DNA from 2 places in the Thalassobacillus hwangdonensis genome. Region 2 is predicted to be linked to the other one. Evidence: a T-box and tRNA genes for the amino acid it is inferred to sense, from the RefSeq annotation. Region 2 holds a T-box; the other holds one or more tRNA genes.
The links. The T-box of region 2 lies ahead of ACFQ2J_RS06915 (valine--tRNA ligase). A T-box ahead of a tRNA ligase gene usually reads a tRNA of that ligase, here a tRNA-Val.
Positions count from the first base shown of each region.

Region 1 (16,664 bases), 990 kb from region 2:
CATGGAGAACCTGGAGGAAAAAGAACTCAGAGAAGTCTGGGATCATTTGCAGGCAGCATTGAAAAATGAACAGATCGATCAGTTCAGAGCTGAATTCCTTGATCTGCACCCATATGATCAGGCAAGCATCTTCGAGCATATGGAGGAAGATGATCGTCTGTTGGTTTATTCCTATTTATCCCCTGAAGAAACATCAGAAGTGATGGAGCATATTGACATAGATGAAATCGAACCCTATTTCACCGAAATGGATCCAAGGTTCGCATCTCAGGTGTTCGCAGAGATGTCAACGGATGATGCCGTCGATATCCTGAACGAGTTGGATAAGAACAAAGTAGCCAGCTTCCTTACCATCATGGATGATGAAGATGCATCAGAGATCAAAGACCTGCTTCATTATGAGGAAAAAACAGCTGGTAGTATCATGACGACGGAATTCGTCGTTGTAAAGGCTAACCAGACGGTAAGGGAAGCGATGCAGCACTTAAGGAAAGAAGCACCTGATGCAGAAACCATCTATTATACGTATGTAATTGATGAGGAAAAACGCCTCGTAGGGGTCATTTCCCTTCGTGATCTTATCATTGCCGAGGAAGACTGGATGATTTCCGAAGTGATGAGTGAACGTCTTGTATCGGTCGCTGTAGGGGAAGACCAGGAAGAAATTGCGCGTATGATGCGGGACTATGACTTTCTTGCATTACCAGTTGTCGATTTCCAGGGACACCTTCTTGGAATCATCACGGTCGATGATATCATGGATGTCATGGAAGAAGAAGCAAGCGATGACTATTCTAAATTAGCCGGGGTATCCGATGTGGAGAAGCCCGATGATAATGCGTTCACTTCAGCAAAAAAACGGTTACCGTGGCTGATCATACTTTTATTTTTAGGAAGCCTGACAGCCAGTCTGATCGGAAGGTTTGAAGATACGCTCGACGTTGTACCGGTATTGGCTATATTCATTCCGTTGATAGCGGGAATGGCCGGTAACACTGGTACACAGGCACTGGCGGTTGCAGTACGAGGAATCGCTACTGGAGAGATTGAAAAACAGGGCAAGAAACGGATCGTACTTCGTGAAGGGCTTACAGGGCTGATCACTGGGATTTCCTGTGGAATCATCATTAGTGGTATCGTTTATTTCTGGAAGGGTGACTTCTTTCTCGGCATGCTCGTTGGTTTGTCGATTGCATGTACATTAATTGTTGCTACATTGGCGGGCTCGCTGGTGCCATTGGTCATGGACCGATTCAAGATCGACCCGGCAGTAGCGTCAGGTCCATTCATCACCACCATAAATGACATCATTTCCATTCTGATCTACTTCGGAATGGCTACCGCTTTCATGAATCTTTTAATCTAGACACATAAGGAGGGCGAGTGAATGGAGCACGGCGCTTCGGTCACCTCATTAGTTATAGTAATATTGGCAGCATTCATTACACCCATTCTACTGCATCGATTCAAATTGAAAGCAATTCCGGTTGTAGTAGCAGAAATCATTGTCGGTCTGATCATTGGTAAAAGTGGTTTCGACATTGTAGAAAGCAGTGATTGGTTAGAGATTCTGTCGACCCTTGGGTTCATTTTTCTGATGTTCCTGAGCGGTTTGGAAATTGACTTTTCCATTTTCGGACGCAGGAAAAAGGCGAAGAAAGCGGAAAATGCAGCTTCCCCTAACCCAGTATATGTTGCCTCCATCGTATTTGTAGGCATTTTTGTATTATCCCTGGGATTATCCTATCTATTTGTATTTGCAGGCTTCATCGATAATGCATTCTTAATGACGCTTGTCATTTCAACCATATCACTAGGCGTTGTCGTTCCAACGTTGAAGGACGCACAAATGATGAAATCGACAATAGGTCAGACGATTCTTCTGATTGCAGTCATTGCTGACCTTGTTACGATGATTTTATTGGCGGTCTTTGTATCGTTCTATGGCGAAGGTGGGGGAAGTACTTGGCTGCTTCTCATCCTGTTTGCTGCTGGTGTAGGGATCTACTTCCTAGGTAAGCACTTCCGGCACCAATCGTTCATGGAAACGATGGCGAAAGGTACCATCCAGATCGACACGAGAGCTGTTTTCACACTTATCATCCTGCTAGTAGCACTCTCAGAAACTGTCGGTGCGGAAAATATCCTTGGGGCATTCCTTGCAGGTACATTGGTATCCCTGCTTTCTCCGAATCAGGAGATGGTCAAGCGTCTGGACAGCTTCGGTTATGGGTTTCTGATCCCGATCTTCTTCGTCATGGTTGGCGTGGACATTGATATATGGAGCTTGTTCACGGATCCGAAGGTCGCGCTGTTGATTCCACTCTTATTTGTTGCATTGCTCGTATCTAAGATAATACCAGCGCTCATGCTGAAGAAGTGGTATGACTGGAAGACCGTCATCAGTTCAGGTTTCCTATTGACCTCAACATTATCCTTAGTCATTGCAGCTGCAACGATCGGAGAACGTGAAGGACTGATCGATAAGCAGATGGAAGGTGCATTGATTCTCGTGGCAGTGCTTACCTGTCTGGTTGCACCGATCATCTTCAAGAAGTTGTACGGTAAATTTGAAGATGAAGAGCATAAGCAGGTGGTTTCATTCATCGGCTCTAACCGGATGACGCTTCCAGTCGTACGGGAATTGGATGTACAAATGTATGAAACACATCTCTACCATACGAAAGTCGATAAAATTGATGATAAAATCAGTCGTTCCTGTTTTGATATCAAAGAATTGGACAGCTATGACGTTGAAGCGATGAAGACATTGGATGTCTTTAAAGTCGATATACTGGTAGCTTCCACAGGAGATGAACAGAAGAACGCTGAAATAGCGAAATTTGCAAAAGAGCATGGGGTAGAACGAGTCATTGCAAGAATCGAGTCGCCGGAACTCGATCAGGAGTTAAGGGAAGTGGGTGTGGACGTCTTCTCCGTCCTGCTATCCACAAAAGCCCTGCTTAAAGCAATGATTGTTGCACCGAGCGTCGTCAATATCCTTACCAATCAGGAGAATGCATTGTATCAGATCAACATGAACAACTCGGAGTACAACGGAACTTCACTAAGGGAATTCCCGTTCACAGGGGATGTGATCATGGTTCGTATTTTCCGTGGTAAAGATTCGATTGTTCCACATGGGGATACTGAACTTCAATTGAATGATCGCCTGATTGTTACAGGATCTAACGAATATGTGGAAGAACTGAAGATGGAATTGGAATTTTGTGAATGGTGTTAAATCAGAGCCCCTGCGCCTTTAAAAAGGTGGAGGGGCATTTGTTTATGAATAAATCGATTCGAATTCGTCCATTCTTATAATTGTAATTTAAGATGATATAGTCTAAAATAGTAGCAGGTACTAATAACAAATCTTAATACTTATGATAAAACCTCAAGGAGGATATGAAAATGAAATTTTCTTTGGAAGGCCGTACGTATGTAATCATGGGAGTAGCAAACAAGCGCAGTATTGCATGGGGCATTGCCCGCTCACTGCATGATGCTGGTGCGAGACTTATTTTCACCTATGCAAGCGAACGGTTCGAAAAGTCGGTCAAGGATCTTGTAGATTCTTCATTGGAAGAACACAATTCTTTGTTCTATGAATGTGATGTTACGAATGATGATGCAATTGATCAGACATTTACCGCAATCAAAAATGATGTAGGTGTCATTCACGGGCTTGCTCACTGTATCGCATTTGCAAACAAAGAAGAGTTGAAAGGCGAATATATGAATGCGTCCCGCGAAGGTTTCCTTACTGCCCACAACATCAGTGCCTATTCTCTTACTGCTGTTGCAAAAGCAGCCAAGCCGTTGATGACAGACGGAGGCAGTATCGTTACACTGACGTACCTTGGTGGCGAAAAAGTCGTTGAAAATTACAACGTCATGGGTGTAGCAAAAGCAAGCCTTGATGCCAGCATGCGTTACCTGGCCAGTGACCTTGGTAAGTACAACATTCGTGTCAATGCAATTTCTGCTGGACCGATTCGTACCTTATCTGCCAAAGGTGTCGGCGATTTCAACAAAATTCTTAAAGAAATCGAAGAAAGAGCTCCACTTCGCCGTCCAGTAACACAGGAAGAAGTGGGCGACACCGCTTACTACTTGATGAGTGATCTGTCACGAGGTGTAACGGGTGAGATCATCCACGTGGACTCCGGCTTCAGCATTATAGGATTTTAATTAAAGAGATGAGTAAAGGCTGCTTCCTTCAAAGGAAGCAGCCTTTTTATATGAATAAAGTGGCACATTCGCCCAGGGATGGGCATATACATAGAATGATGAAAATAACAGGGAGGAGTGGATGGATGACTATGGATAAGCAAAAACAACGTGTGAAGGACCCGATGCTGTATATTGCACAGCCGAAATTTGACCCCATAGATGCTCCTATGCAATCCACCTATCATGGGCGTAAAAGGAATGAGAAGGCAGACCAGGAAGCCGGAAGGGTAGAGGCGGAACCGAAAGCAGCAACTGAAACAGAAGCAGAAAGGTATGACCAGCAAGAAGAAGCCCCTCAGGCAAAATCAGAACCTGAGGAAGAAAAGAAAATTGCAAGAGGTGCGCAAGTCCGTCGTCAGCGTTTTCGCGATATGTCAATCGAGGAAAAAGTGAATTATTTCGTTCATTTGCCACAGCAGGTACCGAAAATGAGATGTGAGGTGATTACAGAGGAAACTTCATTCAGAGGATATATCAGTGATTATGAAGAAGGTAAAGTCATCATCAAGACATTCAAGCGTCCGTTCCGTGAAGAAGTGGAGTTCGAGCAGATAAAGGAAATACGTCTATTAGGATTTTAAAAAAGAAAGAAGTCGCGTCCTTAAAGGCGCGACTTCGCTTGTTAAGCCATTGTGGTTGCATCGATTGCAGGCAGGCAAGTGACATGGCAGAAGCAGTCAAGGTCGACAGAAATGCAGATGCCAGTTCGTTTCAGGTTGCCCGTGAACTGTTTGACTGGGCTGTCTGGATCTTTGTCGTTGTCATTAGGGTCTCTAAGCAACTCCAGTGTAGCACAGCAATCTTTGTCAACGTGCTTCACACGGAAGTAGAAGCTGCCCATGATGTCATTGATTGCTCCTTTTTTGGCACCGAAACCTTCGAAAGGTTTGCAGTTGCCTTTGCAGTATAGGAGTACTGGCACCGTATCTTTATTGTTGGCCACTGTATCTCCCAACAAATCATTGATGGATTGCTCACAGCTGGTGTGACAATCAGAAGATACGACATCATCCTGCGCGTCTGCGATTTCTCTTAAAATATCACATACACAGTTTTCTGTGTCATAATGTTTTCCGCAGCTCATAATTTATCCCCTTTCCAGTGATTATTGACGTGTTGTCTTTAATAGGATATGAGCGGAGCAACTGTTGGTGTGGGCATACATACAGATTTTTCTTTAATGTAAAGATGAAAAAAGGGCGGATGACTATACCGATTCAAGGAACGTACATAGACTGATAACGACTATAGGCACGAAAAAGGAGATGAATGAAGTGTCAGATAGAAAGCGTGTATTTGAAGTGGAAGACTTGATCATCAAAGCCGACAACGTATTCATTGAACCGCGGGACCGACACGATCATGGGAGAGAAGATCACCATGACCGAAGAGGTCGTGGGGAAGAACGTGGCCGTGACCGTGACCGCAGACGCCATCATCATGAGCAGCAGGAAGAAAGCAGCAGCAGTCGTGAACGAGTAGATCCGTTTTTCGGTCGACCGAAGCGGGATCGTGTTGAAGAGGAAAGTTCCGATCGTAGAAGAGGAGAAAGAGAATCAAGCGACCGTGAACGTAAAGGCTTCTCCTGGTTCTAAGTCGCTTCAACCCTTATCCAATATAGGATAAGGGAATACATACACGGAGGTAACCTATGGGAATTTCATGGTTGGAATTGGTCATGTTCAGCTTTGCAAGCTTCAGACTCACCCGACTGTTGGTAGATGATACGATCATGGACTGGTTTCGGAGCCCATTCCATCATTATGTTGAAGCCAAAGATGAAAACGGGGAAACAGAGTGGCTGCTTGAAGTGAAAGGGACAGGACTGAGAGCATTCATCGGCGAATTGTTAAGCTGTCATTGGTGCACAGGAATATGGTCCACTGCAATTCTTTTAGCAGGGTGGTTATTCATCCCTTATTTTGAGTGGATCATCCTGTTGCTGGCGATCAGTGGTACTGCTGCAATTATTCGTGTTTGGGTGGATAGATGAACCACACAGTCAAGGTTGATAGCGAATAAGCTATTGTAAAAGGATGTGATCCAAAGATGAATCATCAACAGAAGAAAAAACCAGAGCAGCCGAAGAAGAAGAAAGGCTGCGGCTGTGGGAAAAAACGTCGATGAATATTTTTGAGATGTTCCGGACTATCCATCGGGTGGAACAGGCTATACGCAATGACGAAGAAAACCTGCAAGCAATGAAGAAACTCGAGCCGACCATGACTTCCTTTGAAACAATGGTTAATGATCAAATGACAAAGCTGGAAAAGTATATGGAAGGGAAATCGGAAAGAATAGGAAAATTTTTCGAGTGACCCTCTTAAACCTCCGCGTACTTACGTATGATTCTATTACAAATAGGGTAAGAGATTACTAAGTGATGAATGAGGAGGAGAAACCATGGGCTATATTCTTCCAGTTCCACATTTTCAATATCGTGATTATCATCAGCGCACCATCCAGACCCCCGAATCACCGTATACATTACAGCAACCCTACAAAGTGACCTTCGACAAGAAAATGATTGATAAAGATGTAGATCACGAAAAGTATAGAAAAGATGATGAAAAAAGCATCCACCTTCCTGCAAGCGCAAATGCTGCCACATCTGAAAAAATCTTCGCAGAACTAACAGGAAAAGGACGGCATTTCAGCGAATCCATCTAATAGCATAGATGGAAGGAATGATTCCAATCATGACGTTGCAGTCAATAAATGAACATTGTTACTATTATTCAACAGCTGTGAATGTCGGGTATGTGCACGTTGGGAATACGGGAATGATCATCGATGCAGGAATCGATGACTCATCCATCAAGAAAGTCGTCAGAGAGCTTGAGACCAGAAAGTTGCCGATCACGCATCTGTTTATTACCCATGCCCATGCCGATCACTATGGAGGGGCAGCGTATTTGCAGAAAAAATTCGGAGTAGAAACGATTGCTCCTCAATTTGAGCGTGCCATTCTTAACAATCCTGGACTCGAGCCTCTTTATCTTTTCGGAGGTAACGATCCACTACCTGAACTGCACAATAAATTCCTTGAAGGAAAACCGATAGAGGTCCACCATGAAATCACGGAAGGTTCGTATATGTTCGGGGAAATCGAATTGCAAGCCTATTTGGTACCTGGACATAGTTATCATCAATTGGCATTGAACCTTTATGGATGCCTGTTTGCTGCTGATGCCTATTTTAGTGAAGAACAATTGGAGAAACATAAAATTCCATATATCACAGACGCAGAAGCGGCTATACAATCGCTTATTAAACTAAGAGAGATTCCCTGTGATGGAGCAGTACCCGGTCATGGAGAATATGAGCAACAGTTCTTGGTAACTGTTGAAAAAAATATAGACTACCACGAAAAGGTCCTCGAGGAACTTTTCCAGCTGATTAAGGCATATCCTGAAGGGATTAGTCATGAAAGTATTGTAGAGCAGCTTTGTGGAATCTATAAGGTTACTACTACTAAACTGGCCCCTTGGCTTTTATACCGGACAGCAGTGACCGCTTATATCATTGGATTGATCAAGCGAGAAAAAATCGTTCATCGAATCGAAAATAACAAATGGATGTTTATTGAAAGAAAAGGAGAAGCTTAGTATGTCTGGACATACAATGCTTCTCCTTTCTTATATTCTGCTACGAGCACTTCCTTGTATTTCTCAATTTCCTGCCTATGCAATTGGTCCATCAGCCAACGTTTATCCAGACCAGCCTCTTTCAGGTTATCCCATAGGACTTCACCATCACTAATCAACAAGGTAGGTAAAGGCACGCTTGCTGCAGGCATATTGAAATCACCTTTTGAGGGCGTCTGATTCAATGAATTTTTCAAAACGGAGACAGTTCCATCTGTTTCAAGTATGGCAAATGCCACTTCCTGAAATGAAAAAACCTCTTTAGAACGTAATAAATGCTGCAGTTGGTTAATGTCGAGTTTACTTTTCTTCAATTGCTGCTTGATGATTTTCCCGTTATGAATGACGATCGATGGTTTACCTTCCAGGATGGCACGTGTCTTTTTGAATTTCTCAGTAATGATTTCGGTTACATAAATAAGGACTCCCCACAACAACACGGCGTAGCCAATTTGGAGAACTCCAACCTCTGGATCGAATAGTGCATTCCCTACCAATTCCCCGAGCACAAGTGCAGCGATAAAATCGAATGCAGTGATTTGCGTGATTTGAGACTTGCCAAGTACCTTTGTAAGAAAAAATAGTGCAATAAATCCAAAAAGGGTCTCTTTAAGTATATCTATATAATCCATCAATGATCACATTCCCTTTGCTAATCTGTTACCATTGTGGACAGGAAAAATAGCAAATATACAAAAAAACCTGAAAGCGCACAGGCACTTTCAGGTTGTTCCTTCTTATAAGCTTTTAACCATCGTAACGTGGGGGATACCGGCATCCATGAACTCTTCCGAGACCTGTTCATAACCAAGTGAACGGTAAAACTTGAGTGCGTGTGTCTGGGCATTTAGCTTCGCCTTCGATACTCCATTGGATTTCAAATGGTGTTCCATTTGCTCAATCATTTGTTTCCCGTAGGATTTACCCCTTAAATCCCTCAAAACACAAATACGTTCCAGTTTTCCATATTCATCTAAGATGCGAAGTCTGCCGGCAGCTATAGGAAGCTCATCATCATATCCGATGAAATGAGTGGCAGTGGTATGATCATGTTCATCCATTTCCAAGTCTGCCGGCACTTGCTGTTCTTCGATGAACACTTTTTTTCTAACTGTAAAAGCATCCTTCAGTTGATTATCAGATTCGACGATTTGTACCTTCAACGTTTATCCCTCACCTAAAACGAAGGTTTCATGTACAGTCCAGGACCCGTTCTCCAATTGATAAAGCAACTGGAAGCGGTCGACTTTTTCGGTGATATCGAACTTCAACATGCTCAAGCTGCCGTAAACATCGGAATACTCATCATACGAAAGCTTCTGTGCAATCGTGATGTGAGGTACGTAGGCATACTCTTTATTGTCCGGCAGATTGCCGGAGTGGAGTTTTTCATTGAGATTGAAGATTTCTTCATCTGGTTCCACTTTCAAATAAATCGTGTTGGTTACCGGGGTGAAAGAGCTGACCTTCTCAATCCGGATATCGAACGGTTTCGTATCTTTGGCGATTTGTTTCAATTCGCCTACGATGTCTGCCATTTCTTCTTCTTCTGCTTCGAACGCTTCTTTCAAAGTGATGTGTGGTGGAATCAGTGCATAATGTGGATCATAGCGCTTACGGTAGGAATTGGCTACATCCTGCATTTTTTTAGATGGAAAGATTGCGATACCATACTTCATATATAACCCTCCTGATCATCTTTCTCCTATCACATACGATAGTACGTATATTTCTGCAATTGTTCGTATAAGTGGATGTATCTATTATATCAAATCCGATGTGCATTTACATCGTCTTTATGTCCCGAACATTGTCGTCAATACACGTTTCATGTCGTTCTGCCAGTACTTCCATGTGTGATCGCCCTCCAGCTCGTGAAAGAAGTACGTCAATGGCTTCTTGTTCAAGTAATTTCTGAGTTCTCTGTTCGGGGTCAGGAAGTCCTTTCGCTCGCCTGCTGTCGTTTCTACATCGGTTTCCTGATCGCCGATCGTATGGTAGATGGTCAAAGGAGATAAATCATTGGTGTCTTTGACCAAGTCCATAACAGTTTCATCAATATAAGGGGATTGCATGACCACGTTCCCGAAGATGTTCGGAAACTTCAAAGCAGTCATGAGGGAAACAGTTCCTCCGAGGGAATCCCCCATCAATGTTCTTCCACTTCCCATATGATACCCTGGCAATTCGTCGTCAAGGTAAGGAGCTGCTTCATTTACGAGGAATTTGATATATTCCTGTTGTCTGCTGCCTTCCGGATGATACTTATCTCTTCGATCATGCTTGTCCTTATAATGGATACCAACAAATATCGTATTTTCAATGCTCTGATCCGAATGAAGCTTGTCACTGAGTGTAGCGACTCTTCCCATCTGGTAATAATCGTTGCCATCCTGCATGATGCAGATGTGGTATTTATATAGGGTAGAAAAGTTCTCCGGCTTATAAATCTTCAAAACCATTTCTTCATTTAAGTACGAACTGTCGATCTTATGTTCTTCCATAGTTCCGTCTCTTCCCATGATGAGCACCTCCTGGATGGACAGGGAGCTATCCTAGCCAATTCCCTGCAAGAAAATTTTTCAAACATAATAGGTTCAGTTTAACATAAAATTGTCGAAAAAATTAAATAGGTTGATCATGGTAGAAAGTGGTAGTGGCGGGCACGAAGCTTTTTTTACGAAATTTTAATAAATCTTTCATATTCCATTGACATTCCTTTGAAATCGTATTATATTATTACTTGTCTTACGAAAATTACATATGATTCCGTAGCTCAGCTGGGAGAGCGCCACCTTGACAGGGTGGAGGTCGTTGGTTCGAGCCCAATCGGAATCATCAAGACAATGTGCCGAAGTGGCGCGGCTTCTCACTCACGGAGAGGTCGCGTCACTTCTATTTATGTAAAAAAGACTGAAATGCCTACTTGCATTTCAGTCTTTTTTTTTACTCGTTATTACTCGCCTGTAAACTAGGACAAGGATTTGTACAGGATATTGAAGCAGTGTAGCTATTTTCTACTGTAATCGGTACATTCAAAATGCTAAGATTCACTTGCGTGTCACCTGTGTTCAGTTGAACGCTTCTTAAAGTATTGGAAATGGTAGCATTCAGGACAGTGGATGAAACGACGCTGAGTTGGATTGTACGATGTGCAGATCCGCTTTCTGGAACAATCAACTCATTGCATTCAATATCAATGACTCTTGGTCCAACGATATTTTCGTTCAATGGAACGGGTTCTGAATTGTTTTGGAAGGTAGCTATGCAATTTGAAAAAGTACTGAACCGTACAGTCAGACCTGCTGGGATGGTTAGCGTATCATTAAGAGATGCTGTTGTCGAAGGAGAACCATTTGTATTTGTCAATGTCAGGTTGTAAGTGATTTGATTCCCTGATACAATACAGCATTTGTCTGCGCTGAGCTGAACTACGGATAAATTCAACTCACAAAAATCTGAGGCTTGTGAAGTAGGACTGACCACTGATGCGGTATTTTCAATGATGTATCTTCCTGGTCCACTTATAGAAGAAACTGGTACCGAATAGGTGATGATCTGAATTTCTCCAGGATCGAATGTGCCGAGGTTACCCGTTATAAGGATTCTTCCAGGAACTGTACGGTTTATAGTGAGTGTCGGGTCGCTAATCGTAATATTCCCGAGGGTCAGGTTCGTACTGAAAAGCAATGTATCCGTTAGCTGCACATTTTCAACAGGAGTGCCCCCACTATTGAATACTTCGATGGAAAAACGGAAGGTCGCCATATTGTCTTCAATTATCTCTTCACAAAGTTTCAGTACATTGAGCTGACCAGGTTCAGGACACTCTGGAACTAGGTAACATCCGTTACAGGAGAATGTGTAGGTGGTGTTTGCCGCTTTCACCTTAATTGCTTCCATGCCAACCGGGTAGTTACCTGCAATTTCCAATTGATATTCTACACAAACTCCTTTATCAAACCTTCCATCCGTTTCTACTTTCAACCAGTTATACCCTTCCGGTGCAGGACCGAAGTTTGGGTCGGTATTACTGATTGTGAATGGAACAACTTCGAAACTTCCACAACCATCAATCTTTTCTCTGACAGTAGTAATCACTTCATGGATACCTGAGCAGATAGGAATTACAAAACTACTGATTCCTCTTGTAGCTTGTGCAGTATCCGTTGCAAACTTGTAGGACCAATAAGACCTATTGGTTGGTGATGGTACAAAACAAGGGTTTCCGGATGTTCTGCCATCAGGAAGCAGCTGACAAGCAGGTTGTGTTACCGTTATACCAGCTGTCGGAGGACACGCGCAGACATTTTCATACGGTGTACATTCGCAGCCGTTACATATTTCAGCCATAATATATCACTCCTTTCATTTATTACTTCACTATATGAAACTAATATAAGAGGGGGTTGGACAAAGTGTCTGATAGATTACACCATTTTTTGTTTTTTTATGATTGGATGTGGGAAATAGAATGAAAAAGGTGGGATGATAATGAAGATTTTCGAGGTGAAAACAGAAAGTCATGATCAGATGATCGATATTACTGAATCAGTTTCTTCCTATATAAAAGAGCAGGGAGTGGAAGAGGGGATCATTGTAGTATCTTCCCTCCACACAACTGCAGGCATCACCATCAACGAAAATGCTGACCCTGATGTAAAAACGGACATGCTGAACCGCTTGAGGGAAGTGTACCCATGGGATCACCTAGAGGATAAACATGCGGAGGGCAACACTGCCTCCCATTTGAAGGTAAGTACCGTCGGGCATGCCCAGACCCTCATCATTTCAGAAGGAGAAATGGTTCTCGGTACATGGCAGGGGATCTACTTCTGTGAATTTGATGGACCGCGAAACCGTAAGTATGCAGTGAAAATCATCGCTTCATAAGAAAAGACGCTTGGCTTTAGACCAAGCGTCTCTATCATTTACAGAGTACTCATCAGCATACTCGCAACGACAATCGAAGCAGTCGTCACAGTGGTGAAACCACCAATGAGGAGAGGTGACATCAATTGATTGAAGATGTATTTTTCTTCCGCACCATTTTTACCAGTGGAGCGGCTGATTTCTTCACAGATGATATAGTCACCCGGGAAGCCGAATAACGCAGTCAATGCGACAGGAATACCCAGCATCGGATCCCATTTCAGCAATTTAGAAGCAATATATCCACCTAAAGCGATTCCGACAGCACCGAGCCCGAGGATAAGGAAGACCATTGGCAAATACTCTACGAATTTTTGGAAAGTCACTTCATTTAAAGAAGGGACGATGACGAAGATCAATCCAGCCATTGCGATGCCGAAAGAATTCGCACGCACCATCATGTTTTCCTGATAGAAGCCGGAATACATTCCCAAAATACCGATCGTCAACGCCCACAAGCTATAGTGGATCGGCGTAAACTCGCCGAGGATGACTGCAAGTGCTCCTCCGAACATCAATTGGAACAGCAACACGATCGGTGTGGAATACTTTTCTTTAATCAGGCATCGTTTCTTTTTCTCGGTAGTCTTTTCTTTATGACTCTCATGGACCAATTCTGCAAACTCAGGCTGGGCGACCATTTTTGTCGCATACCTTCTTAACAGGTTTGTTGCAAGCGGCAATCCCAATAGTTTCTGAAGCGCCAATACTAATGCCGGGATGACGACCAGCGAGGTAAGACCCAATGCTTTCAATTTCTCAGATGTGATTAGGAATGCAATGATGCCGCCGGTCAGTGGCCCGACTCCGGATACGGCTGTTTCGTATCCCATGATCGGAGTGACGATGGCGATGACTAGGACGCCGGCGATAAGGATGCCGGACAGTGCGATGACAACCGCTTTATACTGTTTTCTGATGATCTGCATCGGCATCAATGTTCCCATATGGACAATCAGGGGAGCGATCACCAGCGAACCGAATGTAGACAACGGTGAATTAGTGACGATATCTTTTGGAAAAAGTCCTGTCCACAATGCAAGCATGTAACCTAGGAATACAACTAACAGCATCGGAACACGGGCACGGGTAGCAATCGAAATAATCTCTCCGATCACCAGTAGTCCCATTAAGATTGCTGTAGCGATTAGCGGTTGATTCAACATTTCCATCATCCTCCTTCATTGATGTTTTTATCGTTTTTTATACTTGTTGCAATACGTTGAGCGTATTCTTTACCTGTTCACCTTTTACATAAACCTGTTCAATAGCTGCTGTATTTTTCAGCACATCGATATTCTCTAAGGGGTTTCCGTTGACTACAAGTACGTCTGCCTGTTTACCGGTTTCCAGTGTACCTGTAGTTTCTTCGATAGCCATTGACTGAGCTGCTACTTTAGTAGCGGAAACGATCGTATCCATTTCCGACATTCCGATATCATGGACGAAAATTGAAAGCTCTTCTGCGTTTCCTCCATGATCGACTGGATCACACCCGGCAAAGTCTGTAGCTGCTGCGATCGGTACGCCAGCTTTGTAAGCTTTCCGAATATTTTCTTTATGGATTTCGTAAAAATGATGTGCTTTCTTAAGTCCGAAATCAGGCACACCATGGAGGTGACCGTATTCTACAATTCGTTTTACAATCGATAGGGTAGGGACGAGATATGCGCCATTTACGAGCATCAGTTCAATTCCTTCATCGTCAATCAGGATTCCATGTTCAATTGTTCTCACACCTGCTTTCAGTGCATTCTTGATTCCTTGAGCACTTTGAGCGTGGGAAGCTACATAAGATCCTACCGCCTCTGCTTCATAGACGATTGCTTCCAATTCCTCAACGGTAAATTGCGGAGCGCGAGGATCGTCTTTTTCTGAAAGTACACCACCTGACGACGAGACCTTGATGAAGTCAGCTCCTGCACGGAATTGCTCTCTCGCAGCCTTCCTGCACTCATCTGCTCCGTCACATACATGGAACAAGTTGAACTCTTTCGGTAACATATGTAAGTCACCGTGTCCGGCTGTTTGGGACAACATCAAATTGGAAGTCTTGATTGTTGGCCCGGTGTATAGTCCTTCTTCAATCAGATTTCGGATATGTACTGCAGTGGTACTACCCACATCTCTTACTGCAGTGAATCCGGCATTAAGGAGTTTATCCAAATTTTTCAGCGCACGGCCCATTCGCATTTCGGGTGGTTCAAAAGCTCCCAGCATCAGATTGAGGCTCTTTGTACCAAGAAAATGCATATGGGCATCAATCAGCCCGGGTATCACTGTCTTACCGGTACAATCAACTCCATTTGTCCCGGACGGAAGCGCTGAGTCCGGAATCGATCCAACAGCCTCAATTTTCCCATCATGTAAAAGTACAGAAGCATTTTCAAAATGTTGTCCGGTTCCATCAATGACATGTGCATTACGTAATAATGTCGCTTGTCCCATTTGGAATCACTCCTTTTCTGTATTTTTTAAATAGTTGGACAATTTTGAAATTAGACTCTATTTTAGAGCACTCACAGAAAAAGTCAATGACATTTCCAAAAGAAAATATAGAAAAAATATTGTAAGCGTTTTCTTTAAATGGTAAAATAATATATTAATAAATTATAGGTATTGGTGAAGAATTGTAAGAAAAAAGAATGTGGGTAGCGTAGTCAACAAACGAAGACTCCAGCGGGAACAGCACGCGTCCGAAGACCCCGGAGGAAAGCGGTCTTTGCTTTGCGAGGAGGCTGAGGCCGTGCCCGCGGAAAGCGAAGTATGTTGATGAAGCGATGCGAACTAAATAGAAAAAGACCCGATCAATATGAATTGGTCGGGTCTTTCTTTGGTTATTATAGTTAAGAATATATTAAGCTTTTAACAGATCGAGTCTTTCGGGTTAGGATTCTTCAATCCGAAAATAGGACGAAGGTAGAGGGCAAGATAGCTTCCTGCCAGTGCCATGATCATCCACACCCATCCATGAAGACTGAAAGAAGCGATTCCACCGAAGTAAGCACCGATGTTACATCCGAAAGCGAGACGGGCTCCATACCCCATCATCAACCCACCAAAGATTGATGCAAACGCAATTCCAGGCTTGATTTTTCCAGGTTTGAAATTTCCTTGGGCTGCAGCAGCGATGAATGCGCCGAGTAGGATACCGAAATTCATCACGCTCGTTGAATCTGCAAGGACAGTTGTCTGAAGTGCCTCTGTGTTTCCTTGCCAATATCCCCATTGACTAACATCCACACCAAAGGCCATCAATACTTTTGACCCCCATAATGCAAAAGCTGAAGTAATCCCCCAAGGGTTGCCGCGCAGGCTCAATGTCAGTGCATTCAATAGAGCGAGGACTACAGCCGCAGCAAGTAGTGGCCAAGATCCGCGCCACAGTCTCTTTAAACCAGTTGTTGTCGCAAGTGGTTTCATTTTTGGTGGATTCTTTTTACGTGCAATTTTGACAGTGATTCCATAAATGCTGATGAACAGCAGCATTTGGAACAACCATCCACCGAAGTAACCGAACCCAGTTGATTCAGCCAGTGAAATTGGCTGCAACGAAGGTGTTTCCTGTGTCCAGAAAATGAAGTGGTAAGCGCCGATGACAGAACCGACAATGAAGCCGAGCAGCGTCAACAGCATAGATGATTTTCCTCCACCGACACTATACAAAGTTCCTGATGCGCATCCGGAACCAAGCTGCATGCCGATACCGAAAAGGAACGAACCGAATACTACACTTACTCCAACAGGTGATACATATCCCTGCGGCGTCGTACCTGTAAAGCTGAAATCTGTTGCAAAAATGATTGCAAATAACGTCGTTGCTACAGCAAGCATCAACATATGTGCCTG
Region 1 is NZ_JBHTKL010000001.1:294,995-311,658, forward strand. Features, by position in the region: gene mgtE (magnesium transporter) at 2-1,366, shown strand; gene ACFQ2J_RS01600 (monovalent cation:proton antiporter family protein) at 1,388-3,244, shown strand; gene fabI (enoyl-ACP reductase FabI) at 3,415-4,194, shown strand; gene ACFQ2J_RS01610 (CotO family spore coat protein) at 4,320-4,817, shown strand; gene ACFQ2J_RS01615 (CotY/CotZ family spore coat protein) at 4,859-5,320, opposite strand; gene ACFQ2J_RS01620 (hypothetical protein) at 5,511-5,831, shown strand; gene ACFQ2J_RS01625 (DUF1360 domain-containing protein) at 5,888-6,229, shown strand; gene ACFQ2J_RS01630 (hypothetical protein) at 6,360-6,554, shown strand; gene ACFQ2J_RS01635 (hypothetical protein) at 6,640-6,906, shown strand; gene ACFQ2J_RS01640 (MBL fold metallo-hydrolase) at 6,924-7,844, shown strand; gene ACFQ2J_RS01645 (DUF421 domain-containing protein) at 7,841-8,515, opposite strand; gene ACFQ2J_RS01650 (GNAT family N-acetyltransferase) at 8,621-9,046, opposite strand; gene ACFQ2J_RS01655 (YjcG family protein) at 9,050-9,562, opposite strand; gene ACFQ2J_RS01660 (alpha/beta hydrolase) at 9,680-10,405, opposite strand; tRNA gene ACFQ2J_RS01665 (tRNA-Val) at 10,649-10,721, shown strand; gene ACFQ2J_RS01670 (hypothetical protein) at 10,830-12,236, opposite strand; gene ACFQ2J_RS01675 (secondary thiamine-phosphate synthase enzyme YjbQ) at 12,375-12,776, shown strand; gene ACFQ2J_RS01680 (hypothetical protein) at 12,815-13,981, opposite strand; gene ACFQ2J_RS01685 (metal-dependent hydrolase family protein) at 14,019-15,263, opposite strand; gene ACFQ2J_RS01690 (YeeE/YedE family protein) at 15,681-16,664, opposite strand, start outside.
Region 1: it has a tRNA-Val gene. The T-box ahead of ACFQ2J_RS06915 (valine--tRNA ligase) is inferred to sense a tRNA for this amino acid. The anticodon was not compared.

Region 2 (16,664 bases):
GTTGAAGGTGTAAAAACAGGACGTTTCGATGCTGCTGTAGCATCACATACGATTACGGAAGAACGTGCAGAACAAGTTGATTTCTCTACGCCTTATTACTACTCAGGAGCGCAGATCTTCACTGCTCCAGGTAGTGACATCGAATCATTGGATGATCTAGAAGGAAAAGAAATCGCTGTATCTCAAGGTTCTACTTATGCTGGAATTGCAGAAGAAGTGACAGATAACATCCAGGTTTATGATAGTGATGTTGTTGCACTTCAGTCACTAGCAAAAGGTCGCCATGATGCAGTAATCACTGACTTCCTGACAGGTGCGATCGCAATTGAAGATGGAGGATTGGAAATCGAGGCGAAGGAACGTCTTGATAACAGTGAACAGGCTATTGCTGTAAATAAAGAAAACGACAAACTTCTAGAAGCAATCAACGAAGCTCTTGAGACACTCCGTGAAGATGGAAAACTTGAAGAGATCAGTAAGACCTACTTCGAGAGCCAGGACGATATCACGAAACAACCGGAGTAAAATTGAAATAAAAGAGCGCGCCATGATGCGTGCTCTTTTTCAAATTAGAGGGAGCTGAAAACATTGTACTTGAATCTGAATACGGTATCTTTTTTTAACTCATTGATTGAAAGTAGAGGTGCTTTCTGGGAAGCTACAAAACTTACCTTGTCCCTGACAGCAGTCTCTATTTTCATTGCGATTTTTATCGGATTGTTTTTTGCACTAATGAAAATCTCCAACATTAAACCTCTTGAATGGATTGCAAGCTTCTATATTTACATTGTTCGAGGAACTCCATTGATTGTACAAATCTTCGTGTTCTACTATGGATTGACCGAAATCGCTATGATTTCTGGGTTCTGGGCAGCTACGCTCGGTCTGGCATTCCATAATGGTGCATATATAGCTGAAATATTCCGTGGATCCATCCAATCCATCGGTAAGGGACAGTCAGAAGCTGGTCGGTCCTTAGGAATGACCCAAACATTGACGATGCGAAGAATCATCTTACCTCAAGCATTTCGTCGCGCATTGCCACCACTTGGTAACCAATTTATAATTGGCTTGAAAGATTCGTCCTTGGCAGCTTTCATCGGTATGACCGAACTCTTCGGTCTATCTACCACGAAAGGTGCGAATACGTTCGATTACATGACCTGGTTGCTTGTCGGTGCCATTTGGTACCTGCTTCTTGTAGCCGTACTTACCATTCTGGTTGGATTACTTGAAAAGAAACTAGCTGCAAGCGATTAAGGTGAGGAGGCAGAACATTGTCAGAGAGAAAAGATATGATACGCGTTGAAAAATTAAACAAATCATTTGGTGACCTACATGTATTGAAGGACATCGATTTTACAGTAAAGGAAAGTGAAGTGGTCGTACTGATCGGTGCCAGTGGTTCCGGTAAAAGTACAATGCTGCGTTGCTTGAACTTCCTGGAAATGAAAAACAGCGGGAAAGTCATCATTGAAGATAAAGATATCAATCCTAAGAAAGAAAACCTGAACAAAGTGCGTCAGCGTGTAGGGATGGTTTTCCAACACTTCAATCTCTTCCCGCATAAGACGGTGCTCGGAAATGTAATTGAAGCACCACTCCAAGTGAAAAAGATGAAAAAGCCCGAAGCGGTTGAAGTAGGGAAAAAGCTTCTTGATAAGGTTGGATTAGCGGATAAAGCGGATGTATATCCTTCCAAGCTTTCAGGGGGACAGAAACAACGTGTGGCCATCGCCCGTGCATTAGCGATGAAACCTGAAATCATGCTGTTTGATGAACCTACCTCCGCGCTTGACCCTGAACTTGTCGGTGAGGTGCTTGCTACTATGAAGGATCTTGCTAAAGAAGGGATGACCATGGTGGTCGTCACCCACGAGATGGGATTTGCCCGCGAAGTTGCCGATAAGGTCGTCTATATGCACGACGGACGGATCGTAGAAACCGGGGAGCCGAATGAACTGTTCGATAACCCGAAAGAAACACGTACACAGGAATTCCTAAGTTCCATACTATAATGAAGTCCAAGGGCCCGTATCGAACGGGCCCTTATTTGATTAAAGAGGAAGGGATCCAGTATCAAAAGGTTTCTATATTATCTTATATGGACGATCGTCGTATGCTCAGTTCTTGCTGTTGGGTTGAACTATCAGTTACATATTGATCGCTATTTGCATGACACGTATGATTATGCCGATTATGCGTGGTTTACTACATTGTTTCCAGTAGGTGTCGGAATGCTTCTTCGGACACCTAGATTAGTGATTGAAATAAAAGAAGGAAAAACATGGTGCTTTGATTGGGCTAAGTTCATTCCGATAGCTGTCCCTGCCATTTTTATGCTCACAGTTTCCCTTTCCACCAATATATCCACACCGCTTACTGCATTGGGTATTAGCGTTCCGGGACTTTTGATCAATGGGCAGAAGGAGTTATCCATTATTGCAGGCATCGTGCTTGGCTATAGTTTATTGGATAGTCTGAAAAGATAACCAACAGTCTTGAGAATACCAAAATAAAACCCTGTGGAGAGCTGACAACATTGTCATTCCACAGGGTTTTTCATTACGTCAATTTTTCTTTTTCAAAAAATAGAATCCGATTACGATAAGTACAAGCGGCCAGAACTTTTCAATGATTGCAAACAGCTGGTGGATCCAGTAGAACCATCCAGGGTTGGTGGAAGAGAAAATGGCAAAGATTCCAAGTCCACCTAAAATAAGTCCCGGGAAAAGGCCGTTTCTAGTCTTTTGATAGCGAAGTAGAAAAGCGATACCGATAATGATGAGATACATACCCCAGTGATCAGGCCAGATGACGAACCGTACACTTGCATGAAAGTGAATCCCTAGACCTAGTAACAATGCACCTGTAAATATGTTCTGATATTCTTTAGCAATATAACTATGGAGCAAAAATGCTACACCGATCACCATCAGCAATGTAGGCCACGAATAAAAATCGGTGAGTAGGGGAATATGTAACTGTCTCAATAAAAAATAGGCTCCAATGCCTATAAGAACAAATCCGAGGAAAGAATTTTGTTTCTTCATTTGTAACACCTCACGAAAGTAGCAGAAAATGTCGTTTTCTTGCGATTTGTCGCTCTATATGATAGAGTACAATCGGAATAAAAATGTTTCGGAATCATTTCAAATGTTGGTTATTTATTCTTATCCTACCATAGAGATTCATAATCTGTTCACATTTTTCCATAAGTAAGTTATTTTTCTCATGTTATAATAATTATTAAGATGTTTCGTCAGGAATGCTTTATTTGGGGGTAGATGTAATGCATATTCTAGCTGTCGGATTAAACTATAAAACAGCCCCTGTAGAAATTCGGGAGAAGCTCACATTTTCAGAACAACACGTATCGGAAGCGATGGTTGCCTTGCAGCAGCAAAAAAGTGTGTTGGAGAATGTGATTATTTCTACATGCAATCGTACAGAAATTTTCGCGGTCGTGGATCAGCTCCATACTGGCCGTTATTATATTAAGCAATTTCTAGCTGACTGGTTTGACATGGACAAGCAGTCTTTTTCTCCGTACCTTTCCATTTACGAAACGGATGGAGCAATTGAACACCTTTTCCGTGTAACAAGTGGTCTGGATTCGATGGTCCTTGGTGAAACGCAGATCCTTGGCCAAGTGAAGCAGGCGTTCATGTCAGCACAGGAGTCTGTAACAACTGGAACGATATTCAATGAGTTGTTCAAACAGGCGGTAACTTTCGCCAAGCGTGCCCATAAAGAAACAGAAATCGGTGAGAATGCTGTTTCTGTAAGTTATGCAGCTGTTGAACTTGCCCGTAAGATCTTCGGGGATATGGTCAACAAACATGTCGTCATCCTGGGTGCAGGTAAAATGGGAGAGCTTGCCGCGAAGAATCTTCACGGTTCCGGTGTGAAGAAAGTGACGGTCGTCAACCGTACACTGGCAAAAGCGCAGGTTGTTGCAGACCAATTCAATGGCGATGCCAAAACGATGGAAGACCTGCCATCGACTTTGAGTGATGCGGACATTCTGATCAGCTCGACAGGTGCGAAGGATTACGTATTGACACGTGAATTGGTGGATCCGATTCATAAAGCAAGAAAAGGTAAACCTTTGTTCATGGTCGACATCGCAGTTCCGAGGGATCTTGATCCTGCCATTTCTGATTTGGAGAGCGTCTTCCTCTATGATATCGACGACTTGCAGGGAATCGTAGATGCGAACCTTTCTGTCCGTCAGGAAGCTGCGGAGCAGATTGAACTTATGATCGAAGCGGAAATCGTCCAATTCAAAGATTGGGTCCAGACGCTTGGAGTAGTGCCGGTCATTTCGGCATTACGAAATAAAGCACTGAACATTCAGGCGGATACGATGAAAAGTATCGAGCGAAAAATGCCTGATCTGACTGAAAGAGAAAAGAAAGTCCTGAATAAACACACGAAGAGCATCATCAACCAGCTGTTGAAAGAGCCGATCCTTCAGGCAAAGGAACTAGCCGCGCAGGAGGATGCGGATGAGTCGCTTCGACTGTTCATGCAGATTTTTGGAATCGAGGAACATGTCCAGGAAGAAATCATGGAACAGCAACAGAAAAACAATAAAGTGATTTCGTTTGACCCGAACAACGGTAAATTGTCCTTTCCTACGCTGAAGAACGTATCAACAAACTGATAAGGGAAGGGTCCTGATATGCTTGCAGCAAAATGGGTTTATGAACTGATCATCATTTTATATGCGTTAAGTGTTTTTGGATACTTCATTGATTTCATTCAACATAACCGGAAGGTGAATAAGATCGCCTTCTGGTTACTTAGTTTGGTTTGGACTTTGCAAACCTTTTTTTTATTGTCACAGGTATTCGTTAAAGACAATTTTCCAGTGATGACGGTCTATGACGGATTATTTTTTTATGCGTGGATCCTGATCACCTTTTCATTGATCATCAATCGGCTGTTCATGGTCGATTTCCTTGTGTTCTTTACGAATTTGGTCGGGTTCTTCGTGATGGTGCTTCACATTACGACGAAGGCTCAAAGTGAGCTCGTTAAAAATGGAGTAAGACTTGTCGATGAGCTGCTCATCACACATATTTCAATGGCTCTCATCTCTTATGGCTTCTTTACCTTTTCATTTATTTTTTCTCTCCTGTATTTACTGCAGTACAGGTTTTTGAAAAAGAAACAGTGGAACCAGAAGCTCAGGAGAATCGGTGATCTGGACAAATTGGACAGTTTCGCCTACATCGCTGTGACCATTGGGGTTCCATTGCTTACAATGGGAATCATCCTTGGCGTCATATGGGCTTACAGTTCTGGTGATGAGTTCTACTGGTATGACTCGAAGACACTTGGGTCACTCCTTGTGCTTGGTGTTTACATCATCTTCTTGTTTTTACGGATCGTCAAAGGCTATCAAGGGCGGGCAATTGCACTCTATAACACAGCAGCCTTTCTATTTTTACTAGTCAATTTCTTTTTATTTGGATCATTGTCCAATTTTCATTTCTAATGCCAGGGGGTAGGAGCATGCGTAAAATAATCATTGGTTCCCGTAAAAGTAACCTAGCGATTACACAGACGAAATGGGTAATCGAGCAATTGAAGAAGGTCGATCCTTCCTATGACTTTGAGATAAAACGTATTGTGACAAAGGGTGATAAGATCCTTGATGTCACGTTGTCCAAAGTAGGTGGGAAAGGTCTGTTCGTCAAAGAAATTGAAAACGCGATGTATGATGAAGAAATCGATATGGCAGTCCACAGTATGAAGGATATGCCAGCTGTCATTCCTGAGGGTCTGATGATTGCTTCTGTACCAGAGCGTGAAGATTACCGTGATGCATTCGTTTCGAAAGGGCACACCAAACTGATGGATCTCCCTGAAGGCTCTGTTGTTGGAACGAGCAGTCTCAGGAGAGGTGCGCAAATCAAAGCGGCCCGACCTGACTTGGAAATCAAATGGATCCGCGGAAATATCGATACACGCTTGAAAAAGCTTGAAAATGGAGAGTTCGATGCCATCGTGCTTGCAGCTGCTGGGCTGAAGCGAATGGGATGGAGCGATGACGTTGTTTCAGAATATCTGGAACCTGACCTATGTGTCCCTGCAGTCGGACAGGGTGCGCTTGCGATTCAGTGCCGTGAATCCGATAAAGAATTAAGGGATCTATTGATTCAAATCAATGATGAATATACAGAAAAGACCGTTACTGCGGAGCGTAAATTCCTTCATGACCTGAATGGCGGCTGCCAAGTTCCAATCGGAGGCTTCGCCCACCTTGAAGGGGATGAAATCGTAATGACTGCACTTGTCGGTACTCCTGACGGTGAGACAATTCTTAAGGAAACTGTGAGAGGCACGGACGCTGTCGCGGTTGGAAAAGAAGCTGCAGATCGTCTGAAAGAACGTGGGGCACAGAAAATCGTTGATGATGCAATTGAGGAGCTGGAAAAATAATGTCCAGCCTGGCAGGAAAGCGAATCCTTGTCACGAGAGCTGAACATCAGGCGATTTCGCTATCTGAAGAATTGAAGAAGGTGGGAGGGGAGCCTGTGGAGGTCCCCCTTCTAGGTTTTTACCCGCGGAACGATGGGAAGAATATAACTACGATAGCAAGACTTCACGAGTACGCTTGGATGATTTTCACGAGCTCGAACGGCGTGAAGTTTTTTTTCGATTTATGGGATAAGCACGGAGAAGAGTGGCCGAAAGATTTAAAAATTGCAGCGGTCGGTGAAAAGACAGATGAAGCACTGCGGCAACATAATCATACCGCTGACTTTATGCCTTCTACATATACTGCAGAAGTGATGGCAGATGAATTCAGGCAAGTCGATCCCGACCCGGGGAAGGTTCTAGTGGTCCGAGGCAACCTGTCCAGAGATGTCCTGCCGGAAGCTTTCCGTGAACAGCATGTCCTTTTTCAAACGATTACGGTGTATGATACGCTACCTATGAAAGAAAACAAAAGACAACTGTTACAGGAGATGAATGACCAGCCGATGGATGGATTAACGTTTACGAGTCCTTCAACGATAAGAGCATTCCATTCTTTTTGTGAAGGAGAGCAGCAGTTCGAGGATTGGTTACACCTTCCTTGTCTGTGCATCGGCCCTACGACTGCTTCAGAGGCAGAGCGTACTGGTTTCAAAGAAATCATCACACCTGACTCACTATACACCGTCGAAGGAATGGTGGATGCGCTACGTAAGTATTTCAATCAGAAGGGATAAGATAACATGGTAAATTACGATTTCAAAAGACATCGACGACTACGCAGGACAGAATCTATGCGCGCGTTAGTCAGGGAGACGAAACTGAGCAAAGATGATCTGATCTATCCGATCTTCGTTGTAGAAGGAGAAGACATCCGCAAAGAAGTACCTTCGATGCCAGGGGTCTATCATGTGTCGCTTGATCACCTTACAGAAGAAATGCAGCAGTTGGAAACCTTGGGCATCCGCTCTGTCATCGTCTTTGGTGTACCTCAAGAAAAAGATGCACATGGTTCACAGGCGTATTGTGAAACTGGTATCGTCCAGCAAGCGATTAGACAAATCAAGCGATATGTGCCTTCCTTGACGGTGATAGCTGATACGTGCCTCTGTCAATACACGGATCACGGTCACTGTGGTGTTGTTGAGAACGGTGAAATCTTGAATGACCCTTCGCTTGAATTACTAGTAGAAACGGCTGTCAGTCAGGCGAAAGCAGGAGCAGATATCATTGCTCCTTCCAATATGATGGACGGGTTCGTGGCTGCCATCCGCCATGGTTTGGATGAACATGGCTACAAAGATATTCCGGTCATGTCCTATGCGGTAAAATACGCATCTGCATTTTATGGTCCCTTCCGCGATGCAGCACACAGCTCCCCGCAGTTCGGTGATCGTAAAGCATACCAGATGGATCCTGCAAACCGACTGGAAGCGATTCGTGAAGCAGAATCGGATGTCGAAGAAGGAGCAGATTTCTTAATCGTGAAACCTGCGCTATCTTATTTGGACATCATGCGCGAAGTGAAAGACCGTTTCAATGCGCCGCTTGTTGCTTACAACGTGAGTGGAGAATACTCCATGATCAAAGCAGCTGCACAAAACGGCTGGGTCAATGAAAAAGAAATTGTCATGGAGAAATTGACTTCAATGAAACGCGCTGGAGCGGATCTTATCATTACGTATCATGCGAAAGATGCAGCCCAATGGCTAAGTGAATAACCTGTAGAAGGAGTGAAGATAAATGAGGAATTTCGAACGTTCAATCGATGCATACAAAGAAGCGGTGGATTTGATGCCAGGTGGGGTCAACTCACCAGTCCGGGCTTTCCGTTCCGTTGAAATGGACCCGATTTTTATGGAACGTGGAAAAGGCTCTAAGATTTACGATGTCGACGGAAATGAGTACATCGATTACGTCTTAAGCTGGGGGCCGTTGATTCTCGGCCACGCAGATGACCGTGTTGTTGAGCAATTGAAGAAGGTCACAGAGATGGGGACAAGCTTCGGTGCGCCGACAAAAATCGAAAACGAATTGGCACAGCTTGTCATCGACCGCGTTCCTTCCATCGAAATGGTGCGAATGGTCAACTCAGGTACGGAAGCAACCATGAGTGCGCTTCGTGTTGCACGAGGCTATACAGGTCGTAATAAAATCCTTAAGTTTGAAGGGAACTATCACGGCCATGGGGATTCCTTGCTGATCAAAGCAGGATCCGGTGTTGCGACATTAGGTCTCCCGGATTCACCTGGTGTGCCAAAAGGGATTGCAGAGAACACCATCACCGTCCCATTCAATGATCTTGAGAGCTTCCAATATGCGATTGACCGCTTCGGTGATGATCTTGCAGCAGTGATTGTTGAACCGGTGGCCGGTAATATGGGTGTCGTACCACCAAAGGATGACTTCCTGAAAGAAGTACGCCGTATTACCGAGGAAAACGGAACCGTGCTGATTTTTGATGAAGTCATGACCGGTTTCCGTGTCGGCTATAACTGTGCCCAAGGACACTTTGGGATTACTCCAGATTTGACATGCTTAGGTAAAGTCATCGGTGGTGGCCTGCCTGTGGGTGCCTATGGAGGAAAACGCGAAATCATGGAGAAAGTTGCTCCGACCGGTGCGATTTATCAAGCAGGTACATTGTCCGGAAATCCACTTGCGATGACCGCAGGATATGAAACATTGAGTGCGCTTGATGAAGCATCCTATGAAGAAATCAACAAGAAAGTAGACCGATTGATTGAAGGCTTCAGTCAAGCGGCAGAAAAATATGATATTCCGTTCACTGTAAATCGTGCAGGGTCGATGGTAGGCTTCTTCTTCAATGATGATGATGTCTATAATTTCGATACAGCAAGTGCATCCGATCTTGATTTGTTTGCGAAATATTACAGAGGGATGATCCAGGAAGGTGTCTTCCTGCCACCTTCTCAATTTGAAGGGCTTTTCCTTTCTACTGCGCATACCGATGAGGATATCGAACGCACCATTGCTGCTGCGGAAAAAGTTTTCTCGGAAATCAAATAAACGTCAGCAATTTTTGACGACTTAGAGCGTCCAGTTACCCGGACATAAACAGCACGATTCGTTTATGCATCCCGGGTTTCTGGGCGTTTTCGCTTTTTCTTATGTATAGTTTGACCTCCCCCTGCATAGATTGGAACAGAGATGAATGTTGCGTCTTAAGGGAGGAGGAAAGTACGTGACGAATGATAATAAAAATGTATTCTCTTTTTATCTTGATGAAGCCCTTTGGTTCGAAAGGGGACAGGAAGTCAAAGAACTGATGGGAATCTCATTGGAGCCGGAAATCGCAATCCAGCCTTTTGAGGAGACCGTACTGGTTAAAGGAATGATCGAACTTTCGGGCGAGTATTTCGCTCTTGATCCCGACGAAGCCTCCGCTTATGATACAGTCACTCCGTTTCCATCAAGGAAAACGATTGATCAGGTGGAGCGATCGGCGGAAGGTGCGAGTCAATTTTCTCACAAATTTCCGGTGGAAGTGTCTATCCCGAGAAACAGAGTGAATGATCTGGATGAGGTGTCAGTCAGCATTGATGCTTTCGATTATGAGCTGCCTTCGGCTGGTCAATTGAAACTTCATGCGACCGTGGCCATTCATGGAATTCAAGGGTTGGAAGATGAAGTGCAGGCAGCGGTAGTGGAAACTAGTGAGCCAGTCAGAAACGAACAATGGGATGCTCCACAGACCTTCGAGGTGAATTATTCTCCAGAGACATTTGAATCGTCTTCTGTATCTTCTTCGATTGCTGGGGAAGCGAAAGAGGAATCCAGCAGTGATCGTTGGAAGTATACCAAAGTCCAGTCTTTCCAGGAATTTTTCCATCATGAGCAGGCAGAAGAATCATCTAGTGAGATGTCTACCTCGGATTATGTACAAGAGGAAACAGTAGAGGAAATGGAATCGTCCCCTTCCAGTGAAAGGACAGCGGGGAATCGGCTATTATTCAACATTTTCAGTGAAAGAGAAACCGCGGAATCTTATACGAAAATGAAGCTGTGCATCGTGCAGGAAGAGGATACGCTCGATGGCTTAGCAGAAAAGTATCAAGTGACCAGGCATACCTTGAGCAAGGTGAATAACGTGGAAGAAGAGGATTTGACTCCAGGTAAAATCATTTATATTCCGCAATCCTGACTCGATGTATTCGTGTCGAAATAAATGCGTTGCTGAATTTCCATAGCAGCGCATTTTTCATGTAAAGGGTACGTCTTCTGCAATGGGGAGGAATCAATATGAATGACGTCACTTCGCTTGTTGCCGCCTATGGATTAGAACCATTGAATATGGATCGTATTTCGGAAAACGTTTTTCGGATTCATACGCATCACGGGACATTCGCACTTAAAAAGTCCAAGTATGATACACAGCAGAATCGCGAATGGGAGCGGATCGTACATTGGCTAGATCATCATTCGTTTTCCATCGCACCTCCGATTACGAAAACGAGAAATGGCCAGTCCTTTGTATCTACCAATGGTGCTCTCTATTATATGACTCCTTGGGTGGAACATACCCGTGACAATTATCCAAGTCACGATATTGAAAGTTTTTATTACAGTGTTGGTAACCTGCATAAACAAACGAAGAACTATCATTCTGTCCCGGATATATGGCACAGTTACCGCGGAAGAAGAGAAGCTTCGGAGCAGATTCATGAACGGCTTTTGGCTCGCATCGAGTCCTTCGAAAGGCGGCACTTCACTTCACCATTCGGGCTGGCTGTGTGTTCTCAATACCGAGATCTTCATTACTCACTGGAAATGATGAAAGATTTCAGTAATGAATTACCGGAACAGAGTACGAAAGAACAAAAAATTCCCATTGTCGTATGTCATGGGAATTTACGTAACAGCCATATCATCCAATACTATGGCCAGAGTTATTTCATTAACTGGGAACGGATGCACACCGGCCTTCCGCATCATGATCTCCAAAGGTTCTTCATGCATGATTTTCGTTATCATGACAGTCCGGTTGATGATTATATGAATAAGTTCCATATCTATGAACGCATCTATGGTTTCACGAATGAAGAACGACTGCAGTTGGCGATCAATCTCGTGGATACGGAACATTATTTAAAAAGGATTGAAAGGCTGATGGCGAATGAACGGATCAGTGAGCTGGAAAAAGTGCAGCGCCTTGCCACCAGCCATAGGAGGGTGATCTACTCACGAGTTGCAGCAGAAGCTTTGTTCGATACTTTCACATCGCAGCAGCTGGCAGAAGAAGAAAAGGAAATGGATGAAACTTAAATCCACTTACTGTAAAACGCGATCCAAAGCCCGATGAATATTCCAAGCAATAATACGTCCAGCGTGGTAGGGAATAGCAACGTACGGATGACTTGAAAGATACAAAGTGGAATCAGTGCTTTTTCGATGATATATAACCATTGCCTGCACCACGGGGGTAAGCGGTAACGATAGAGACGACTCATGTTCATTCACCTCACTTGTATAAAATGGAATCATCTATGGTAAACTAGTGAAAATGCGGATTTTATATATAGCGGTTAAGTAACTATTGACTTTATATCGCTTTTCTTTATACAATATGAATTATAATTGAAGACGTGAAATGCAACGATGGGGAAGAGTACAGATTGAACCCTTCAGAGAGGAAAACCTTGAGCTGAAAGTTTTCCAGGTTCGTTCAATGTGGAAGGTCGCCCCGGATGCAGCTCTTTTGAAATGAGTAGAAAGAGCCGGTTAGAAGCCGTTATTTCCTATGAGTGCACAGTATCGCTTTAGTCAGTACTGTGAACAAAGGTGGTACCACGGAAATCAATCCCTTTCGTCCTTTTTGGATGAAGGGGATTTTTGTTATATAAAAAGGAGGAAATGAAGCTATGAGTAATCAGGAAGTATCACTACCCCCGAAGTATGATCCTCATGCAGTAGAAAAGGATCGTTACCAGGCTTGGGTGGACGGAAAGTATTTTGAAGCGACAAGAGATGAGAATAAGGAGCCCTTTACAATTGTCATCCCGCCTCCGAATGTAACCGGTAAGCTTCATTTGGGTCATGCATGGGATACGACGCTCCAGGATATCATCACTCGTACTAAGCGTATGCAAGGATACGACGTTTTATGGCTCCCAGGAATGGATCACGCCGGAATCGCTACTCAGGCAAAGGTCGAAGCTAAATTGCGAGAGCAGGGGACATCCCGCTACGACTTGGGGCGTGAGAAGTTTCTTGAACAGTCCTGGTCCTGGAAAGATGAGTATGCTGCATTCATTCGTGCGCAGTGGGAAAAACTCGGTCTTGGACTGGACTATTCACGTGAACGTTTCACATTGGACGAAGGGCTGTCTGAAGCTGTAAAAGAAGTATTCATTAAATTATATGAGAAAGGGCTTATTTATAGAGGTGAATATATCATCAACTGGGATCCTCAGACGAAGACAGCTCTTTCTGACATCGAGGTCATCCATGAAGATGTCAAAGGTCACTTCTACCATATGAAATATCCATTGAAAGATGGATCCGGTCATATTGAAATTGCAACGACTCGGCCGGAAACGATGCTTGGAGATACTGCAGTCGCAGTTCATCCAGAAGATGAACGCTATAAAGACCTTATCGGTAAAAAAGTCGTCCTTCCGATTGTCGGCCGTGAAATCGAAATTGTTGCCGATGACTATGTCGATATGGAATTCGGTTCCGGTGCAGTAAAAATCACTCCTGCCCATGATCCGAATGACTTCGAGATTGGTAATCGTCACAATCTGGAACGCGTTCTCGTCATGAATGAAGACGGTTCAATGAATGAAAATGCCGGCAAGTATCAGGGCATGGACCGCTTCGAGTGCCGGAAGCAGATTGTAGCCGATTTGAAAGAAGCGGGTGTCCTCTTCAAGATCGAGGAACATGATCATTCTGTCGGTCACTCTGAGCGAAGTGGAGCGGTTGTTGAGCCTTACCTGTCCACCCAGTGGTTCGTAGATATGCAGCCGTTGGCAGATGAAGCAATCAAGCTTCAGGATGGTGACAACAAAGTAGACTTCGTTCCTGAACGATTTGAAAAGCCATACTTGCACTGGATGGAGAATACTCGTGACTGGTGTATTTCCAGACAGCTATGGTGGGGCCACCGGATTCCTGCCTGGTACCATAAAGAAACTGGAGAAGTTTACGTAGGTAAAGAAGCACCAGAAGATGAAGAAAAGTGGGAGCAGGATCCCGATGTACTCGACACTTGGTTCTCCTCTGCGCTATGGCCTTTCTCCACGATGGGCTGGCCGGATGAATCAAGCGAAGATTACAAGCGCTATTTCCCTACCGATGTCCTTGTAACAGGTTATGACATTATTGGTTTCTGGGTAAGCCGGATGATATTCCAGTCCTTGCAGTTTACAGATGAGCGTCCATTCAAGGATGTATTGATCCATGGTTTGGTTCGTGATGCTGACGGGCGCAAGATGAGTAAGTCGCTTGGCAATGGTGTCGATCCAATGGATGTCATCGAGAAATACGGTGCAGACTCCCTACGTTATTTCCTATCCACAAGTTCATCGCCTGGGCAGGATCTTCGCTTCCAGTGGGAAAAGGTCGAGGCTACATGGAATTTTGCCAATAAAATCTGGAATGCTTCCCGTTTTGCATTGATGAATATGGGAGACATGAAGTTCGAAGAAATCGATTTAAGCGGCGAAAAATCCGTTGCAGATAAATGGATCCTGACCCGCTTGAACCAGACGATCGAACAGGTTACGAAAAATATCGATCGCTATGAGTTCGGAGAAGCAGGCCGTCACTTGTATAACTTCATCTGGGATGAATTCTGTGACTGGTATATTGAAATGGCAAAACTTCCTCTATATGGAGAAGATGAAGCCAAAATCAACACCACGCGATCCGTACTTGCTTACACACTGGATAACATCATGCGCATGCTTCACCCATTCATGCCTTTCATTACAGAAGAGATCTGGCAGCACTTGCCTCATGAAGGTGAAACGATCGTCCAGGCGTCCTGGCCGGAAGTGAAGGAGCAGTACAATGATGAACAGGCAGTTGCCGAAATGGAACGCCTTGTGAGCATGATTCGATCCGTACGTAATATCCGTGCAGAAGTGGATACACCGATGTCCAAGGAAATCCAGCTTGTCATCAAAGCAAAGGATGAAGTAGTTGCGGAAGAATTGGAAAAGAATCGGGAGTATCTGGACCGATTCTGTAATCCAAGCGAACTAACGATTGCAACAGACGTTCAGGCACCTGAAAAAGCGATGTCTGCTGTCGTAACAGGAGCAGAGCTATACCTTCCATTAGCAGGCCTGATCAATATTGAGGATGAAATCGAACGACTCAATAAAGAACTCGATAAATGGAAGAAAGAAGTGGAGCGTGTTCAGAAAAAGCTTGCCAATGAAAGATTCGTGAGCAAAGCTCCTGATCATGTAGTCGAAGAAGAACGAGCGAAAGAAGTAGATTATTTGGATAAACGTGCAAAAGTTGAAGCACGAATCAAAGAATTGAAAGCATAAATAAGCTTGGCAGGAGGGTATCTCGCAGGAGATGCTCTCCTCTTTTATGAAAGAAGGTGGCGCGCATGAATTATCAACAAGCGATCGACTGGATTCACAGCCGTGAAAAATTCAAAATAAAACCTGGTTTGAAGCGGATGGAATGGATGATGGAAAAGCTCGGTCATCCGGAACGAAAGATCAAAGCCATTCATATCGCAGGAACGAATGGGAAAGGATCAACCCTTACCTTTTTACGGGCTCTTTTGCAGGAACAAGGTTTTCGTATCGGAACATTCACCTCCCCATATGTACTTGAATTCAATGAGCGGATCAGCGTGGATGGCGTACCGATTACTGACGATGCATGGGTCGAACTCGTTGAAACCATCAAGCCTTTAACTGAGGAACTTGCAGAGACAGAGCTTGGAGAACCGACTGAATTTGAAGTCATCACAGCGATGGCAATCAGCTATTTTTCCAACCATCCGATTGACTTCGCCATATTTGAAACAGGTCTCGGTGGCCGCTATGATTCCACTAATATCATTACTCCGCTGCTTTCCATCATTACGAATGTGGGAATGGATCATATGAACATCCTCGGCGATACATATGAGAAGATCGCCACTGAGAAGGCAGGAATCATTAAAGCGGGTGCTCCGGTAGTCAGTGGGGTAGAAGAGAAAACAGCAAAAGCCGTCATTGCTGACAAAGCTGCTGAAGTGGGGGCAAAGCTATACGAATTGCATCGGGATTTTCAGGTTAAGCCTAAAGAAAGCATGGCATCCGGTGAACGTTTCAGCTATAAAGGGGCATCCATTCAAGCTGAGTCTCTAGTAAGTTCATTAAAAGGAGCGCATCAGGTGACAAATGCATCACTTGCGTTGAAAGCATGCGAAGTCCTGCAAAGCGAAGGATATCGAATTGATATGGATTTATTGCATGGGGGACTACAAAAGGCATACTGGCCGGGTCGATTCGAACTGGTTGCTACTGAACCAGATGTGATCCTTGATGGTGCGCATAATAAAGAAGGGACTAAAGCACTAATTGATGCACTATCCTCCCATTATCCTTCTAGAAATATCCATTTATTGTATGCTGCACTCGAAGACAAACCGTTGGACGAAATGCTTGCCCTTTTACATGGAAGGTTTGCGAGCGTAACATTTACGATATTCGATTTTCCAAGGGCAATGCCTCCAGAAAAATTGAAGGAGAAATATGTTGAAGAAGCGGATGTAGCCAGTGATTGGCGGCGGAAATTAGCTTCATTGAGAGCTGATGTCTCTTCAGAAGAAGTGATTGTCATTTCAGGGTCACTTTACTTCATATCAGAAGTGAAAAAGGCTTTTCAGTCACCTCGTTAAACGTAATCTGCTACTTTTGAATTTTTTTAGTCGAATAGAGGACAATTGTAAGAAAATTATGGTAATATTGTAGTAGGAGATTGGGAGGGGTGAAGAACATGGTGAGTGATAAAAAGAAAAAAGGTATATGGCTTACGTGGCTATTATTCTACCCTGTCAGCATTTACTTTTTATATCAGCAGTTCCCTCCGAACATTCAAGGATTGGAGCTTGATATCTTTTTCTTTGCAATACTGATATGTGCTATCGCCTTCTTCCCAGTCATTGTCGGTGGTGAGCCGATTTTCTTCATACA
Region 2 is NZ_JBHTKL010000001.1:1,289,659-1,306,322, reverse strand. Features, by position in the region: gene ACFQ2J_RS06985 (transporter substrate-binding domain-containing protein) at 1-525, shown strand, start outside; gene ACFQ2J_RS06980 (amino acid ABC transporter permease) at 601-1,260, shown strand; gene ACFQ2J_RS06975 (amino acid ABC transporter ATP-binding protein) at 1,296-2,018, shown strand; gene ACFQ2J_RS06970 (hypothetical protein) at 2,238-2,492, shown strand; gene ACFQ2J_RS06965 (LiaI-LiaF-like domain-containing protein) at 2,571-3,053, opposite strand; gene hemA (glutamyl-tRNA reductase) at 3,293-4,669, shown strand; gene ACFQ2J_RS06955 (cytochrome c biogenesis protein) at 4,688-5,506, shown strand; gene hemC (hydroxymethylbilane synthase) at 5,524-6,453, shown strand; gene ACFQ2J_RS06945 (uroporphyrinogen-III synthase) at 6,453-7,229, shown strand; gene hemB (porphobilinogen synthase) at 7,236-8,213, shown strand; gene hemL (glutamate-1-semialdehyde 2,1-aminomutase) at 8,236-9,522, shown strand; gene ACFQ2J_RS06930 (LysM peptidoglycan-binding domain-containing protein) at 9,698-10,657, shown strand; gene ACFQ2J_RS06925 (phosphotransferase) at 10,756-11,778, shown strand; gene ACFQ2J_RS06920 (hypothetical protein) at 11,775-11,963, opposite strand; T-box leader at 12,100-12,330, shown strand; gene ACFQ2J_RS06915 (valine--tRNA ligase) at 12,375-15,017, shown strand; gene ACFQ2J_RS06910 (bifunctional folylpolyglutamate synthase/dihydrofolate synthase) at 15,083-16,369, shown strand; gene ACFQ2J_RS06905 (sensor domain-containing diguanylate cyclase) at 16,468-16,664, shown strand, end outside.